Flexivirga oryzae: one gene and its partner. The protein of the gene in region 2 interacts with the protein of the main gene of each other region in a pairwise test. Links are inferred from orthologs where the notes say so. Each region holds a gene or a part of one and is shown on either strand. Other genes may lie near its edges. The genes, in order: rlmN and ftsZ.

What was found.
Region 1: the proteins of ftsZ (region 2) and rlmN interact in binary tests that used the Escherichia coli proteins (3 or more experiments, as listed by UniProt). The link is inferred for Flexivirga oryzae from one-to-one orthologs.

The regions. Positions count from the first base shown.
Region 1 is NZ_JACHVQ010000001.1:2,492,100-2,500,214, forward strand. What follows is about bases 2,776-5,605. They hold rlmN (dual-specificity RNA methyltransferase RlmN), read right to left. Parts: upstream 4,858-5,605; coding sequence 3,694-4,857; downstream 2,776-3,693. Other genes in these bases: FHU39_RS11775 (sensor histidine kinase), read right to left, coding at 2,776-2,857; FHU39_RS11780 (hypothetical protein), read left to right, coding at 3,009-3,686; FHU39_RS11790 (phosphatidate cytidylyltransferase), read right to left, coding at 4,860-5,605. Outside these bases: FHU39_RS11770 (response regulator transcription factor), read right to left, coding at 16-714; more of FHU39_RS11775, read right to left, coding at 707-2,775; more of FHU39_RS11790, read right to left, coding at 5,606-5,750; frr (ribosome recycling factor), read right to left, coding at 5,773-6,339; pyrH (UMP kinase), read right to left, coding at 6,423-7,154; FHU39_RS11805 (APC family permease), read left to right, coding at 7,277-8,115.
Region 2 is NZ_JACHVQ010000001.1:636,451-644,706, forward strand. Bases 1-2,971 are described here. They hold ftsZ (cell division protein FtsZ), read left to right. Parts: upstream 1-829; coding sequence 830-2,113; downstream 2,114-2,971. Other genes in these bases: murC (UDP-N-acetylmuramate--L-alanine ligase), read left to right, coding at 1-423; pgeF (peptidoglycan editing factor PgeF), read left to right, coding at 2,174-2,866; FHU39_RS02945 (YggS family pyridoxal phosphate-dependent enzyme), read left to right, coding at 2,863-2,971. In the rest of the region: more of FHU39_RS02945, read left to right, coding at 2,972-3,582; FHU39_RS02950 (cell division protein SepF), read left to right, coding at 3,650-4,156; FHU39_RS02955 (YggT family protein), read left to right, coding at 4,232-4,510; FHU39_RS24595 (DivIVA domain-containing protein), read left to right, coding at 4,600-5,703; FHU39_RS02965 (TraR/DksA family transcriptional regulator), read left to right, coding at 5,944-6,996; lspA (signal peptidase II), read left to right, coding at 6,960-7,586; FHU39_RS02975 (RluA family pseudouridine synthase), read left to right, coding at 7,579-8,256. UniProt on the Escherichia coli protein: Essential cell division protein that forms a contractile ring structure (Z ring) at the future cell division site. The regulation of the ring assembly controls the timing and the location of cell division.

The DNA of each region.
Region 1 (8,115 bases), 1.9 Mb from region 2 along the record:
CCGGCAGCGCGCGGGCTACGGCAGCTCGGTCGGCGGACGCAGGTCGGCGTGCTCACGCAGATAGGTGAGGACGGCGTTGACCCGCCGGTCGGTGCTCGCTTCACGGGACAGGTCGAGTTTGGTGAGTATGGCGCTGACGTGTTTCTCCACCGCCGATTCCGACAGGCACAGGTCGCTCGCGATTCCCCGGTTGGTGCGCCCTTGCGCCATCAGCCGGAGCACGTCGGTCTCGCGGGCGGTGAGCAGCCGCAGCGGCGACCGGCTGCGCCGCACCCGGCTGGCGACCATCGACTCCACGACGAGCGGGTCGACGACCGAGCCGCCGGCGGCGACCGCGCGGACGGCGCCGATCAGCTCGTCCAGTTCGCCGACGCGGTCCTTGAGCAGGTAGGCCAACCCGGCGGTGCCGTACTCGAACAGCGCGAACGCGTAGGCCTCGTCCGCGTGTTGCGACAGGATCACCACCCCGGTCCGCGGATCCTGGCGGCGGATGTCGTGCGCAGCGTCAACCCCCTCCATCCCGTGGTCCGGGGGCATCCGGATGTCGCTGACGACCACATCCGGTCGCAGGGTCCGTGCGGCGTCGAGGAGTTGCAGCTTGTCGCCGACCGTGGCCACGACCGTCACCTCCCCGGACTCCTCCAACAGCCGGCGCACACCTTCGCGGACGAGGTAGTTGTCCTCGGCGACGACGACCCGCAGCGGCTCAGGCATCGGCTGCCGCGCCGATCGGAAGGAGTGCCTCCAGCTGGGTGCCCCGGCCGGGGGCGGACTGCACGTGCAGGACGCCGCCGACAGCACCGACCCGATCCGCCAGCCCAGCAAGGCCGGTCCCCACGGTGTCCGCGGCCAGGAAGCCGGCCCCGTCGTCGCTGACCCGCAGCCGAAGGCGCTCCCCGTCGGTGTGCAGTTCCACGCGCACCTCGTGCGCGCCGGCATGTTTGAGCACGTTCGTCAGCGCTTCGGCCACCACGAAGTACGCCGTCGACTCGATCTGGTCTTCCAGGCGTGTCGTGCGCATTCGCTCGCCGGCCTCGACCACCACGCCGATCGGCAGTTTCGCCACCCGTGCTTCGACCGCAGCGAGCAATCCGCGGTCGGCGAGCACGGGCGGCCTGATTCCCTGCACCAGCTCCCGCAACCCCGTGAGGATCTCGGTCGCCGCCAGCCGGGCCTCCTCGAAGGTGCGGCGGGCGGCCGCGGCGTCCCTGGTCAACTGGTTCAGACCGAGCCGCAACTGCGCGGTGACCGCGACGACCTCTTGCTGTATCCCGTCGTGCAGATCGCGTTCCAGCCGTCGCCGCTCGGTGTCCTGGGCGTGCACCAACCGACGGCGGGACTCGACCAGCTCCTCAGCCTGCCGCCTGGTCTCGGCAAGCTGCGCGGCGAGCTCGGCGGCGAAGTGCGCTGCGCGGACGGCGAGGGCGGTCTGCCGCGCGACGGTGACCAACAGGTGGCGGTCGTCCTCGCTCAGCGAGCCACCGTGGACCGGTGGGCCGCACTCGATCCGACCCACCACGTCGTCCCGGTCCACCAGGTCGATCGACAGGTCCACCACATCGTCCCCGTCCGCCACCGCGCCGGCGGCACCGATCTCCTCCGCCACGGCGCTGCCGGGCAGGACGAGCAGCAACCTGGCCCAGGTCACGCTGAGTCCGTCGACGATCATCGCGGCGGCACGCGGGCCCAGCTCGTGCAGGTCGGCCGCGTGCTCCAGCGCCTCGCCGAAGGCACCCAGCAGCTGCGGACCGGACGGCCGCTGCCCGTAGACGCGGGCACTGGCCCACCGGTCCAGCCTCCGGCGCACCGGTGCGAGCGCGAGCACCACGACGATCGTGACCACGACGGTCGCGAGCAACGGCAGCCGGCGACCCGCGGTCACCCCGAGCGCGGTCGCGACCAGCAGACAGCCGACCCCGATCAGGGCGCTCACGGCTCCGTAGACCACCGAACGCCGCACGGCCAGGCGGATGTCCAGCAACCGGTGGCGCAGCAGCGCGATCCAGATCGCGACCGGGACGAAGGCCAACGCGGGGACCCACACGGCGTAGAAGGTGGTGACCTGGATCGTGTGGGGCAACAGGCCGTATGCCGTGAGCAGTTGCACGAGCACCACGTCCGCGCCAACCGCCAGTGCCGCGAGCAACAACCAGTACGTCTGCAACTGCTGACGATGCGGCAACCGCCGATATCGGACCACGAGCAGCGCGGCTCCGACCAGGCCGAACTGGGTCGCCACGTGGTAGCTGACGATCACCGCCGGCGCAGCGAAGGCGAGCGGCGTCCACGACCACAGACCGGGCACCGTGTCGGCGCGGCTCGCGGCATACACCGGTGCCGGCAACGTCGCATTGCTCAGGACCAACAACACCGGCAGCACACCGACGGACCAGCCGAACACGCGCAGCACCACACGCTCGTGTCCGCGGCGCACCGCGCCATCCGGGAACAGCAGGAACATGGCACCCATCGCGGCGGGTCCGGCGATGTCGCAGACGTATTCGGCGACGACGGCCAGCCACGCCCAGGGCTCGTGACCCGCCAGGAAGGTGCTGGACGCGGTGCCCAGGGCCGTCGCGACCGCCATGCAGCAGCTCATCGCGAGCAGCAGGCGCGGAATGCGCTCACCCGCCCGCAGCCAGGTGAGCGCCACGCCGGTGAGGTAGCCGGGCAGCAGCCCGGCGAGCGTCCACACCTGCGGCTGTTTGACCCCGAACGGGCCGGGTGTCCGCACGCCCCAGACCGCAGCGACGATCAGGCCGGCGGCCCCGGCAACGGCCAGCCATACCAATGGGCGCCGCAACGCCGCGGACCATCGCACCTCTTCAGAGTGCACCCGGACGTGCCGCCGGTCCATCGGAAAGTCCACCGGACCGCCCGGAGGTTTTCCTCAGGCGCGGCTGAGGCAGCCCGCACCCGAAGTCGGACGTGCGCTGGGTTCCGCCGAATATGTTGCGACTCTTAGCGTTTCGAGGGTGACCGATGCCGCATCGAACCGAGGAGACAGCATGAACGCCCATCCGCCCGCATCCAAGACTGCCCCGATCGTGATGGCCTGCGCGGGTGCGCTGGTCTTCATCGGTGGACAGATCCACCCCAAGGGCCCGCTCGACGAGAACTTGCACACCCTGGAGGGCAACCTGCTGTCCGACAGTGATCGCTGGGACTCCACGCACGCTGTGCTCGCAGTGGCGATCGTGGTGATGACGGCCGGCCTGGTGCTGATGCTGCGGCACCAGGACATCCGCACCGACCGGATCCTGCACACCGCCACGGTCGTGGCGCTGGTCGGCATGGTGATCTCGTGGGCGGAGATGGCGTTCCACATCGCGATGACCTCCGAGGCGCACGCACTGCTGACGGGTGGGCCGACACCGTTGTTCGACACCCACGTGGTCCTGCAGGCGATCTACACCCCGCTGTTCGGTTGGGGTGTGGCGGTGATGGCGTTGCGCGGCGGCGCGACCCGCCGGTGGGGCAACCCGTGGATCGCGATCCTCGGTGTCGTCGGCGGGATCGTCTTCGGCTGCTCCGGGCCCGCGGTGGCACTGTGGCCCAACTCCCACGACTCGCTGCTGTTCATCGGCGACGCGCCGCTGGGCTTGTGGGCGGTGGCGTCCGGGCTCTGGGTGCTCAGGGCGTCCTTCGCACACTCCCGGCCCCGGTCGGAGGCCGGGATACTGTAGTAGTGGCTCAGGCGGTCGAGGCGGCGAGCTGCCCGCAGGCTCCGTCGATGTCGGAGCCGCGGGTGTCCCGGATGGTGGTGGGTATGCCGTGGGCGCGCAACCGCTCCACGAACTGCTGCTCGACACCCTTGCGGGACGCGGTCCACTTCGACCCGGGCGTCGGGTTGAGCGGGATGGGGTTGACGTGCACCCAGCCCTTGCCGCGAGCGCGCAGTTTCTCCCCGAGCAGGTCGGCCCGCCAGGCGTGGTCGTTGATGTCCTTGATCAGCGCGTACTCGATGGAGACCCGCCGGCCGGTGGTTTCGTAGTAGCGGTAGGCGGCGTCCAGCGCCTCGTCGACACTCCAGCGGGTGTTGATCGGCACCAGCTCGTTGCGCAGTTCGTCGTCCGGGGCGTGCAACGACAGCGCGAGCGTGACCGGGATCCCTTCTGCCGCAAGCTTGTCGATGGCGGGCACCAGCCCGACGGTCGACATGGTGACGTGCCGGGCCGACATACCCAGCCCCGCGGGTGCCGGGTCGACCAGCCGGTGGATGGCGTTGATGGCCTGGCGGTAGTTGGCCAGCGCCTCCCCCATCCCCATGAAGACCACGTTGGAGACGCGCAGCGGCGTCTCCCGCGACTCGTCGTCGCCACCCGCGAGCGCGCCGGCACGCAGCATGCGCGCACCGGCGACCACCTGCTCGACGATCTCGGCGGTCGTCAGGTTGCGGGTCAGACCCCCCTGCCCGGTGGCACAGAACGGGCAGTTCATCCCGCAGCCGGCCTGGCTGGAGATGCACATCGTGACCCGGCCGGGATAGCGCATCAGCACCGACTCGACCAGCGCACCGTCGAACAGCCGCCAGACCTGTTTGATGGTGCGGCCGTCGTCGGCGTGCAGCGCCCGCACCGGGGTCAGCAGCTGGGGCAGCATCGCCTCGACGAGCTCGGCGCGCCCGGCGGCCGGCAGGTCGGTCATCTCGGCCGACTCGTCGACGAAGTGCTCGAAGTAGTGGGTCGACAGCTGCTTGGCACGAAAGCCCTTGTGGCCCAGTGCCTCGACGGCGGCCTTGCGGCCCGCCTCGTCGAGGTCGGCGAGGTGCTGGGGCGGCTTGCCGCGGCGTGGCGCTTTGAAGGTGAGCTGGCCGGGGACCGGGCGACGGGTCGTGGGATCGGGCAGGTCTGTCATGGTCAGGTCACCGCCACCAGGGGGGTCAGCACGGCCCAGGCGACGGGTACGACGACCAGCAGCGAGTCCAGCCGGTCCATCAGGCCGCCGTGGCCGGGGATGAGGTTGCTCATGTCCTTGATGCCGAGGTCGCGTTTGATCATCGACTCGCACAGGTCGCCGACGGTGGCCGCCACGACCGCGAGAGCGCCCAGCAATGCACCGACCCACCAGCGGCCGTCCAGGATGAGCCAGACCCCGAGCGCGCCGCCGACGACACACGCGGTCACCGAGCCGGCGAAACCCTCCCAGGACTTCTTCGGGGAGACGCTCGGCGCCATCGGGTGCTTGCCGGCGACGACCCCGACGATGTAGCCGCCGATGTCGCTGCAGATGGTGACCAGGATGAACACGACGATGCGCTGCGGGCCGTCGTCCTGCGCGAGCAGCAGCATTGCGAAGCCGACGAGTGCCGGCACGTAGAGCACGATGAGGGATCCGCTGGCCATGTCCCGCAGCATGCCGTCGGGGTGGTCCAGCGAGCGCCATACCAGGGTCAGCAGCGCGGCCACGACGACCGCGAACGCCAGCGCCGACGCCCCCCACACGTAGGCGATCAGCGGGATCGCGGCAGCCGACACGAGCGTCGGTACGGCGGGCGGGTGCAGCTCGCCGTGGGTCAGCGCGCGCAGCAGTTCGACGCAGCCGATGACCGCCGCCGCCATCGCGACCCCGACGAAGATCTCCTTCTTCAGGAACAGGCTGAGGATGACGATGAGACCCAGCAGCACCCCGACACCGATCGCGGCGTAGAGGTTGCGCCCGGCGCGGGGCGTCGGATTGTGGGCGGCCGCACCGCCCGTGGTCGCCTTGCGTGCTTCCCGGGCAGCCCGACGTGACCTGGGCTCAGACATCGTGGTGGCTTCGCGAGCGGCCTCAGACCTCGAGGAGCTCGGCCTCCTTGCCCTTCAGCAGCTCGTCGACCTGGTCGACGTGCTTCTTGGTGGTGGCCTCCAGCTCCTTCTCGTGCCGGGTGCCCTCGTCCTCGCCGATGTCGCCGTCCTTCACCGCGCGGTCGATGTCCTCCTTGGCCTTGCGGCGGATGTTGCGGATGGACACCTTCGCGTCCTCGCCCTTGGTGCGGGCGAGTTTGATGTAGTCACGACGACGCTCCTCGGTCAGCGCCGGCAGCACGACCCGGATGACGTTGCCGTCGTTGCTGGGGTTGACGCCCAGGTCGCTCTCCCGCAGCGTCTTCTCGATGCCGGCCATGGCGCTCTTGTCGAAGGGCTGGATGAGCACAGTGCGGGCCTCGGGGGTCTGGAAGGACGCCAGCTGCTGCAGCGGAGTCGGCGCACCGTAGTAGTCGACCAGCAGCTTGTTGAACATCGCGGCGTTGGCGCGGCCGGTGCGGATCGAGGCGAAGTCCTCCTTGGCGACCTCGATCGCCTTCTCCATCTTCTCCTCGGCCTCGAACAGGCTCTCGTCGATGCTGCCGTCCATGATGTCGTGACCTTCTTCTCGTGGTGCGTGGGGGTATGTCGCGTGAGTCTAAACGCGTCCGGCCGGGCGGACCGGCAGCGGCGTCAGGCGCTCACCAGTGTCCCGATCTTCTCACCCTGCAACGCCTGCGCGATGTTGCCCGCGCCTTCCATGCCGAAGACCCGCATCGGCAGCTCGTTGTCCATGCACAGGCTGAACGCCGCGGCGTCGACGATCCGCAGGTTCTGGGACAGCGCCTCCTGGAAGGTCACCGTGTCGAGTTTGGTGGCCGTGGGGTCCTTCTTCGGGTCCGCGGTGTAGACCCCGTCGACGCCGTTCTTGGCGTAGAGGACCATGTCGCACTTGATCTCCAGGGCGCGCTGGGCGCTGACCGTGTCGGTGGAGAAGAACGGCATGCCGGCACCGGCACCGAAGATGACCACGCGGCCCTTCTCGAGGTGACGCATCGCGCGCCGCGGGATGTAGGGCTCGGCGACCTGCCCCATGGTGATGGCGGTCTGCACCCGGGTGTCGATGCCCTCCTTCTCCAGGAAGTCCTGCAGGGCCAGGCAGTTCATGACCGTGCCCAGCATGCCCATGTAGTCGGCCCGGGTGCGGTCCATGCCGCGCTCCTGCAACTCGGCGCCGCGGAAGAAGTTGCCGCCGCCGACCACGACGGCGATCTGGACACCGGCCCCGGTCGCGACCGCGATCTGCTCGGCGATGCCGCGCACCACATCGGGGTCCAGTCCGATCTTGCCGCCGCCGAAAACCTCTCCGGAAAGCTTGAGCAGAACCCGCTGCGGGGTTTCTGGCTGGACGGAAGGATCGGTCATAGGCACGGCCTCCGGTGGTCGGAAAAGCGGTCGTTTGATCCTGCCACAGAGTGCTGCGCCGCGGATCGGGCGGGTGACCGCTTTTCCACCGTGCGCCCGGGTCGGCATTACATACTGAACCGATGGGGAGCACCGGTACGGCACAGAGCGACATCAGCAAGCAGGCGGACGCGGACAGCGAGGACCGCAAGCTTCGCAAGGAGCTGGGGCTCTGGTCCCTGATGGCGGCCGGTGTCGGCAGCGTGATCGGCTCCGGCTGGCTGTTCTCCTCGATGTATGCCGCCCAGACGGCAGGTCCGGCCGCCATCATCGCGTGGATCATCGCCGGTGCGCTGATGCTGATGATCGCGCTGGTGTTCGCCGAGCTCGGCATGGTGCGCCCCGAGTCCGGCGGGCTGGTGCGGTACCCGCTCTACTCCAACGGGCGGCTCGCCGCCAGCATCGTCGGCTGGGCGATGTGGCTGGCGTACGTCGCGAACCCGCCCAGCGAGGCGGCCGCCGTGGTGCAGTACGCCTCGAAGTGGTGGCACGGCGTCTACGACTCCGGCGCCGGCAAGCTGACCGCGCTGGGGACGCTGGTGGCGGTGCTCCTGATGGCCCTGTTCGTCATACTCAACTACTTCGGCGTCAAGTCGTTCGCCCGGTCCAACAACATCGTCACGGCGGTGAAGATCTGTATCCCGATCATCACCGTGATCCTGTTGCTCGCCAGCGGTTTCGGCGCGAACGACAAGGCCGGCGGCCTCAGCCACAACATCAGTGCGCACGGCTTCGCGCCCTACGGCATCAGCGCCGCGTTCAGCGCGATCGCGTCCGGCGGCCTGGTGTTCGCCTACACCGGCTTCCGCAACGTGATCGAGCTGTCCGGGGAGGCGGCGAACGCACGCCGTGACATCCCCCGCGCGATGGTCGTCACCATCGGCTTCACGATCGTGCTCTACCTGGGCCTGCAGTTGGGTTA
Region 2 (8,256 bases):
CCGCGCGGCGAGGCCGGGGGAGTGCGGGTCATCGACGACTACGCGCACAACCCGGACAAGCTCGACGCCGCCGTCCGCGCCGGGCTCGGGCTGCGCGACGGGGGACGGCTGATCGCGGTCTTCCAGCCGCACCTGTTCTCGCGCACCCAGCACGCGGCCGCTGGCCTGGCGGCGGCCCTCTCGCGCGCGGACGTCGCGATCGTGCTCGACGTCTATCCGGCCCGCGAGGCTCCGGTGCTGGGTGTGACCGGCGCTCTCGTCGCCGACGCGGTGACCGGTGCGGAGGTCGTGTACGCGCCGACACTGGACGAGGCGTTGCAGGCCGTGCTGGACCGGGCGCGGTCGGGCGATCTGGTGCTGACCGTCGGCGCCGGCGACGTCACCACGCTCGGCCCCCGCCTGCTGGCCGAGCTCTCCCGCTGACCCGCCGACGACGACCCGGTCCCATTCCGCGAGAGGACACGAAAATCCCCAGAGGACACGAAAAACGGGCCCCAGACCGCCCTGGAACGCCCTCCGTTCTTGTCCTGTCGGCGTTTTTGTGTCCTGTCGGCGAAGGGGAGGGGTATGCCGGGGGCGTGGTCGCCACGGGAGGCGCCTCACCTTCAAGTTAAGGTCCATACTCGCCGCGCCGGATTCCGCCGCGTAGCATGCACGGCATTGCTGCTTGTGTGAGGCGCCACTCGACGCGGCACGGTGTGTCGGTTAGGGGAAGCGTCGCCATCAACGTCATCATCATGGTGACTGTGGCAACCACGTTGCACACGTGGTGAGCGCAGTCGGCATACTGCTTGCTTACATCGTCTAACGCTGGAAAGGCCCTTCCCTCGTGGCAACTCCGCAGAACTACCTGGCCGTCATCAAGGTCGTCGGCATCGGCGGCGGCGGCGTGAACGCCATCAACCGGATGATCGAGGTCGGTCTGAAAGGCGTGGAGTTCATCGCCATCAACACCGACGCCCAGGCCTTGTTGATGTGTGACGCTGACGTGAAGCTTGAGGTCGGCCGGGAGCTGACCCGCGGTCTCGGCGCCGGCGCGGACCCCGAGGTCGGCAAGAAGGCCGCCGAGGACCACGCCGAGGACATCGAGGAAGTGCTCAAGGGCGCCGACATGGTGTTCGTGACGGCCGGCGAGGGCGGCGGCACCGGCACCGGCGGTGCTCCAGTGGTCGCCAAGATCGCCAAGAGCCTCGGCGCGCTGACGATCGGCGTCGTGACGCGTCCGTTCACCTTCGAGGGTCGCCGTCGCGCCAACCAGGCCGACCTCGGCATCAACGCGCTGCGCGAAGAGGTCGACACCCTCATCGTCATCCCGAACGACCGGCTGCTGTCGATCAGCGACCGCAACGTGTCCATGCTCGACGCCTTCCACAGCGCCGACCAGGTGCTGCTGTCCGGTGTCCAGGGCATCACCGACCTGATCACCACCCCGGGCCTGATCAACCTCGACTTCGCCGACGTCAAGTCGGTCATGCAGGGTGCCGGGTCGGCGCTGATGGGCATCGGTTCCGCCCGCGGCGAGGACCGCGCGGTGCAGGCGGCCGAGTTCGCGATCTCCTCGCCCCTGCTCGAGGCCAGCATCGACGGCGCCCAGGGCGTCCTGTTGTCCGTGCAAGGTGGCAGCGATCTGGGTCTGTTCGAGATCAACGAGGCCGCCCGCCTGGTGCAGGAGGCCGCACACCCCGAGGCCAACATCATCTTCGGTGCCGTCATCGACGACGCCCTCGGCGACGAGGTGCGGGTCACCGTCATCGCGGCCGGCTTCGAGGGCGGTGCCCCCAACAAGCGCACCGACGAGCGCGCGCTGGGTCAGATCCAGGGCGCCCCGACGCCGCGGCAGCAGCCGCCCGCCGCGGCGGCCGGTGCCGTGCCGCAGCAGGCCCAGCAGCAGTCGGCTCCCGCGCCGGGTCAGGGCGCTCCGCAGCCCGCACCCGGGGCCGCGCAGCAGCAAGCGCCGCAGCAGGGGCAGCCCGGCGGCGACGGCCAGCAGGCGGACGAGCAGCAGGCCCCGGCCAACCCGGGCGCCGTCCAGCAGACCGCGTCCAACCGCCCGCCGCGCGAGGTCAGCTTCGACGACGGCCAGGACCTCGACGTCCCCGATTTCCTGAAGTAGCCGCGACCGCCGGCGATGTGGTGGTGGCGTGACAGCCTGACCGGCCCGGACGGTCGGCGGGTGGACGTGGGGTTCACCGACACCGGTGACGGCGTGAGCACCGGCCCGGTCGCGTCGCTGAACCTCGGCGGCGCGGTCGGTGACGACCCGGCGAACGTCGCGCGCAACCGCGCGGCGGTCGCCGCCTCGGTCGGGGTCGCCCCGGATGACCTGGTCTTCATGCACCAGACCCACAGCGACCGGGTGCTCGCCCTGGAGTCGGACGGCACCCGTGACCTCGACGGGGACGGCGTCGTGACGGCGCAGCCGGGCGTCGCTCTCGCGGTGCTCGTCGCCGATTGCACCCCGGTGCTGCTCGCCGACCCCGCCGCCGGTGTCGTGGCCGCCGTGCACGCCGGCCGGCCCGGCATGATGGCCGGCATCGTCGACAACGCCCTGGATCGTATGACGAGCCTCGGCGCGACCGATCCCGTTGCCATCATTGGCCCTTCGGTGTGCGGGCGCTGTTACGAAGTGCCGTTCGAGCTGCGGGAGGAGGCCGCTGCCGTGACCCCGGAGAGCCGCACCGTCAGCTGGACCGGCACCCCGGCGATCGATGTCGCGGGCGGCGTGGTCGCCCAACTGCACGCGCGCGGCATACCCACCACCTGGGTGCGCGGCTGCACCCGCGAGAACGACCGCCTCTTCTCCTACCGGCGCGACCACCGCACCGGCCGGTTCGCCGGCGTCATCGTCCAGCGGGCGGCCTCATGACCGAGCTGTATGACGCGGGCCGGCGCGACGAGCTCGCCGCGAACCTCGCCACCGTGCACGACCGCATCGACCGCGCCTGCGCGGCCGCCGGCCGTGACCCCGGCGATGTGACGTTGATCGCAGTCACCAAGTTCTTCCCGGCCTCCGACGTGGAGCACCTGGCGGCGCTCGGGGTGCGCGACGTGGGGGAGAACCGCGACCAGGAGGCCGGCGCGAAGTTCGCCGACCTGCCCACGGACGTCCGCGAGCGGCTGACGGTGCACTTCATCGGGCAACTGCAGTCCAACAAGGCGGCACACGTGGTGCGCTACGCGGACGTCGTGCAGTCGGTCGACCGGCCCAAGATCGCGGCCGCCCTGGACCGGGCCGCCGCCGGCGCGGAACGCACCCTCGACGTGCTCGTCCAGATCGACCTGTCCGACGCCACGGGACGCGGTGGCATCGCCCCGGAGGCAGCCCGGGCGCTGGCCGCACAGATCGCCGACAGCGCCACGCTGCGGCTGCGCGGGGTGATGGCGGTGGCGCCGTTGAACGCGGACCCGGCCCCGGCGTTCGAACGGCTGGCAGAGCTCGCGGGCGCCATACGAGCCGACCACCCGCAGGCCGACTGGGTCTCCGCCGGAATGAGCGGCGACCTGGAGCAAGCGGTCGCCGCGGGCGCGACACACCTGCGTGTCGGCAGCGCAATCCTCGGATATCGGCCGGGCCCCCGGTAGCGTCGTTCGCGACCGACCGACCGACCTCGGGACTGCCTGATCCCTGAGGTGAGAAGGAGTGCAATTCATGGCTGGGAAGCTGCGCGCCACAATGGAATACCTCGGTTTGGCCGAGGCCGACCCGCACTACCGTGACGACGACTACGCCGGTGAGTGGACCGAGGACCAGTACGACGAGGCGCAGGACAGCGGCTACCCCGTCGAGGAGCAGCCGCATCGTGAGCCGGCGCCCGTCACGCACCTGCACACCTCGCCGGCTGTCCCGGCACCGCACCAGGAGGCCGGCGAGATGAGCCGCATCAACACGATCCACCCCCGCACCTACAACGAGGCCAAGGAGATCGGCGAGAGCTTCCGCAGCGGCGTGCCGGTCATCATGAACCTCTCCGACATGGACGACACCGACGCCAAGCGGCTGGTCGACTTCGCCGCCGGGCTGGTGTTCGGCCTGCACGGCACCATCGAGCGCGTCACCAGCAAGGTGTTCCTGCTGTCGCCGCACGGCATCGAGGTCGCGACCAGCGGCCCGGAGGCCGGGCGCCCCTCCGGTCGGGGCCTGTTCAACCAGAGCTGAGCGCACACACCCTGACGGCACGCGGCCGGCGGGCTGGTGGTCGGTTCCGGCCCGCCGATGTCGCAGAATGGAAGCATGTCAGTCGTCCTCGCAGTGGTGTCACTGCTGCTCTACGTCTTTTTCATCCTGCTGCTCGGGCGACTCGTGCTGGACTGGGTGCAGGTGTTCGCCCGCAGCTGGCGCCCGCGGGGACCGGTGCTGGTGGTCGCGGAGACGATCTACACCACCACGGATCCGCCGCTGAAGGCGTTGCGTCGGGTGGTGCCGCCGCTGCGGCTGGGGCAGGTGAGCCTCGACCTGGCGTTCCTCATCCTGATCGTGGCTGTCTCTTTGCTGCTCGGTATCCTACAGTGAGCACGCGAAATTTATCCGATTGATAGCAGCGGGTGCTTGCGCGCGTGACAGCGTGCGGACCCCTGCCAACTTCTTACCGAGGTGAACAGATGGCGTTGACGCCAGAAGACGTGGTGAAGAAGGAGTTCACCAAGCCGAAGGGCTTCGGTCGTAGCGGTTACGACGAGATCCAGGTGGATGACTTCCTCGACGAGATCGTGGTCGAGCTGCGCCGGCTGAACGCCGAGAACGAAGACCTGACCGGCAAGCTCGAGGATTGCCGGCGTTCGAAGGGTGTTCCCGGTCGTAGCGAAGCCGACACGGAGAAGGCGGCCGGCGCGCCGTCCGCCGCTGCGGCGGTGCCTGCACTGACGCCGGTCAACGGCGACGATGCGGACAAGACGCAGGCCGTTCCCAGCATGAAGGACGTGGAGGCCGCCAAGGCTGCCAAGACCGAGCTGGAGCGGACCCAGGGCGAGCTGAAGACCGCGCAGGGTCAGCTGAAGTCCACCCAGGACCAGCTGAAGACCGCGCAGGAGCAGTTGACGCGCACCAAGGCCGAGTTGGACCAGGCCCAGACGGCTCTCGCGGCGGCGAAGAAGGAGCAGCCCACGGCCGCTCCGGCCAGCCCCAACGGGACTCCGGTGGACCAGAACACCAAGACGGCCGGCCAGCCCAACGACGTGGCCGCGGTCGCGTCGACCGAGGGCGCCGCCGGTGTCATCGCGTTGGCGCAGCGGGTGCACGACGAGCACGTCCGCGAGGGTGAGACCAAGCGCGACAAGCTGATCAGTGAGGCGCAGGCGCACCACGAGAAGGTCATCCGCGAGGCCAACGCCAAGCGGGACGAGCTGGTCGGGTCCGCCCACCTGAAGCACGACGAGCTGATCAGCGCGGCGCAGAGCCGGCACGACGAGCTCATCTCCACGGCGCAGAGCCGGCACGACGAGCTGCTGTCGACCGGGCAGAGCAAGCACGACGAGCTGGTCCGCACCGGCACCGAGAAGTCGGAGAAGATGGTGCGCGAGGCCGAGGAGCGCAAGAACACGATCCTGGGCGAGCTGAACACCGAGCGGGAGAAGGTCAGCGGTCACATCGAACAGCTGCGGTCCTTCGAGGGTGACTACCGCACCAAGTTGCGCGGTTACATCGAGGATCACCTGACCCGGTTGGACCAGACGGCGACCGACGACAAGCCGAACCCCAAGGAATGACCACGGGCTGACACGCCCAGTCAATAAGCCGCCGGGTGGGGGCGCCGATCCGTTATGGTGAGGCGCTCCTGCCCGGCGGTTTCGGTCGTCGGGCACGTGTCGTCATACCCGTCGACCGGCGCCGTCGGAATTGTCGTTGTATGTCGACAGCGAGTCGCTTATCCTGCCCGCAGCCACATCGGGGGCAGTCAGTCCGGGTGCACACCAGGCGCTCGGACCGCTGCGAGAGGAAGGGATCCGATGCCAGCCAAGAAGACGGTCACCGGCACCTCCAAGCCGGGACGCTCCCGCGTGACCACGGCCCTGCGGAAAGCTACCGGGGTGGTGGCCAGGGCGACCGGACGTGGCTCGACATCCGCCGGCAACGGCAGCGCGACGAAGAAGACCGCCGCGAAGACGGCTGCCAAGAAGGCGACCGCTAAGAAGGCGACGGAGACGCCGGCCGGCACCCGCGCGGCCACGTCCAAGGCCCCTGCGAAGAAGACCACGGTGAAGAAGGCGGCGGCCGAGAAGACCTCCGCCGCGAAGAAGACGGCCGCCAAGAAGGCCTCCGCGGCCAAGGCAGCCACCACCAAGGCGGCGGCGAAGAAGACCACGGCGAAGAAGACCACCCCCGCCAAGAGCACCGCCCGGAAGACGACCGCCGCGAAGAAGACCAGCGCCGCGAAGGCCACGCCGGCCAAGAAGACCCCGGCGAAGAAGGCGACCAAGGCCCCGGCGAAGAAGACCGCGGCCACGAAGGCCCCCGCCGCCAAGGCGACGAAGGCTCCTGCGAAGAAGACCACCGCCGCGACCACGAAGGCCGCGGCCGAACCGACGACTGCGAAGAAGGCTGTGGCGAAGAAGACGGCAGCGCCGGCTGCTCCGGCGAAGAAGGCTCCCGCGAAGAAGGCGACCGTCGGCAAACTCCGGGTGCGGGACGACGAATCCCCTTGGACCGCGAAAGAACTCGCGGCCGTGCGGGCCGAACTCGAGGGTGACGTGGAGCGGCTCACCCACGAACTGAGCGGGTTCGAGGACGACATCGCCGGACTGATCAAGGACAGCGGCGACGGGGCCGGCGACGACCAGGCCGACACCGGCGCCAAGACCTTCGAGCGCGAGCACGAGGCGTCCCTCGCGCAGAACTCCCGGGATCTGCTGGAACAATCGGTGCATGCGCTTCAACGCATTGACGACGGCACCTACGGAGTTTGTGAGAACTGTGGCAACGCGATCGGCAAACTCCGGCTGCAGGCATTCCCGCGGGCGACGCTGTGCCTGAACTGCAAGGCTCAGCAGGAGCGGCGCTGACCCCCGAGGACCCGGTCGACCAGCAGCCCCCGACACCGCAGCAGAAGCGCCCCTCGGGCCCGCTGATCGCACTGCTGGTCGGCGTCGCGGTCGTCGCCTACGCCCTCGACCAGAGCACCAAGGCGTGGGCGTCGTCCGCCCTGGATCCGCTGCGGCCCAAGCAGGTCGTCGGTTCGCTGCTGCAACTGCACCTGACCAACAACCCCGGCGCGGCGTTCTCGATCGCCACCAACGCGACGTGGCTGCTGACGATCATCGCCGCAGCGGTGATCGTCGCGACGATCTTCTTCGCACGGCGGCTGCGCAGCAGGCCCTGGGCGTGTGCGCTCGGGCTGCTGATCGGCGGCGCCCTGGGCAACCTGACCGACCGCTTCGTGCGTGACCCGGGTGGTGGCCGCGGACACGTGGTCGACTTCCTGGAGTTGCCGCACTGGCCGATCTTCAACGTCGCCGACTGCTGCGTGGTCACGGCCGCGTGCCTGATCGCGCTGCTGGCGTTCCTCGGCATCGGCATCGACGGGCGCCGGATGGGCCGGGACGACGACGGTGGGCAGCCGGACGGCGCCGCGGAGACGGACGACCGTGGCTGAGGTCAAGGCTCTCGGCATACCGGACGGTCTGGAGGGTGAGCGGGTCGACAGTGCCATCGCGCGGCTGCTCGGCTTCTCCCGCACCCAGGCGGCTCAACTGGCCGCCGACGGCGAGGTGACCGTCGACGGCAAGGTGGTCGGCAAGTCCGAGCGGGTGAGCGCCGGGCAGTGGCTCGAGGTGCAGATGCCCGACCGGGTCGGGCCGCGCGTCGCCGAGGTGAAACCGCAACTCGTCGAGGGCCTGCGGATCGTGTATGACGACACCGAGATCGTCGTGGTCGACAAGCCCGCCGGGGTCGCCGCCCACCCGAGCGTCGGCTGGGACGGCCCCGACGTGGTCAGCGGGCTCGCGGCCGCGGGTTACCGCATCTCCACCTCCGGCGCCGCCGAACGGCAGGGCATCGTGCAGCGGCTCGACGTCGGCACCAGCGGCCTGATGGTCGTCGCCAAGAGCGAACGCGCCTACACGGTGCTCAAGCAGGCGTTCCGGGACCGGGTGGTCGACAAGACCTACCACGCGCTGGTGCAGGGCCTGCCGGACCCCGTCGTCGGCACCATCGAGGCGCCGATCGGACGGCATCCGGGGCACGACTACAAGTTCGCGGTCATGCAGTCCGGGCGGCACAGCGTGACCCACTACGAGCTGCTCGAGGCGTTCCGGTCGATGAGC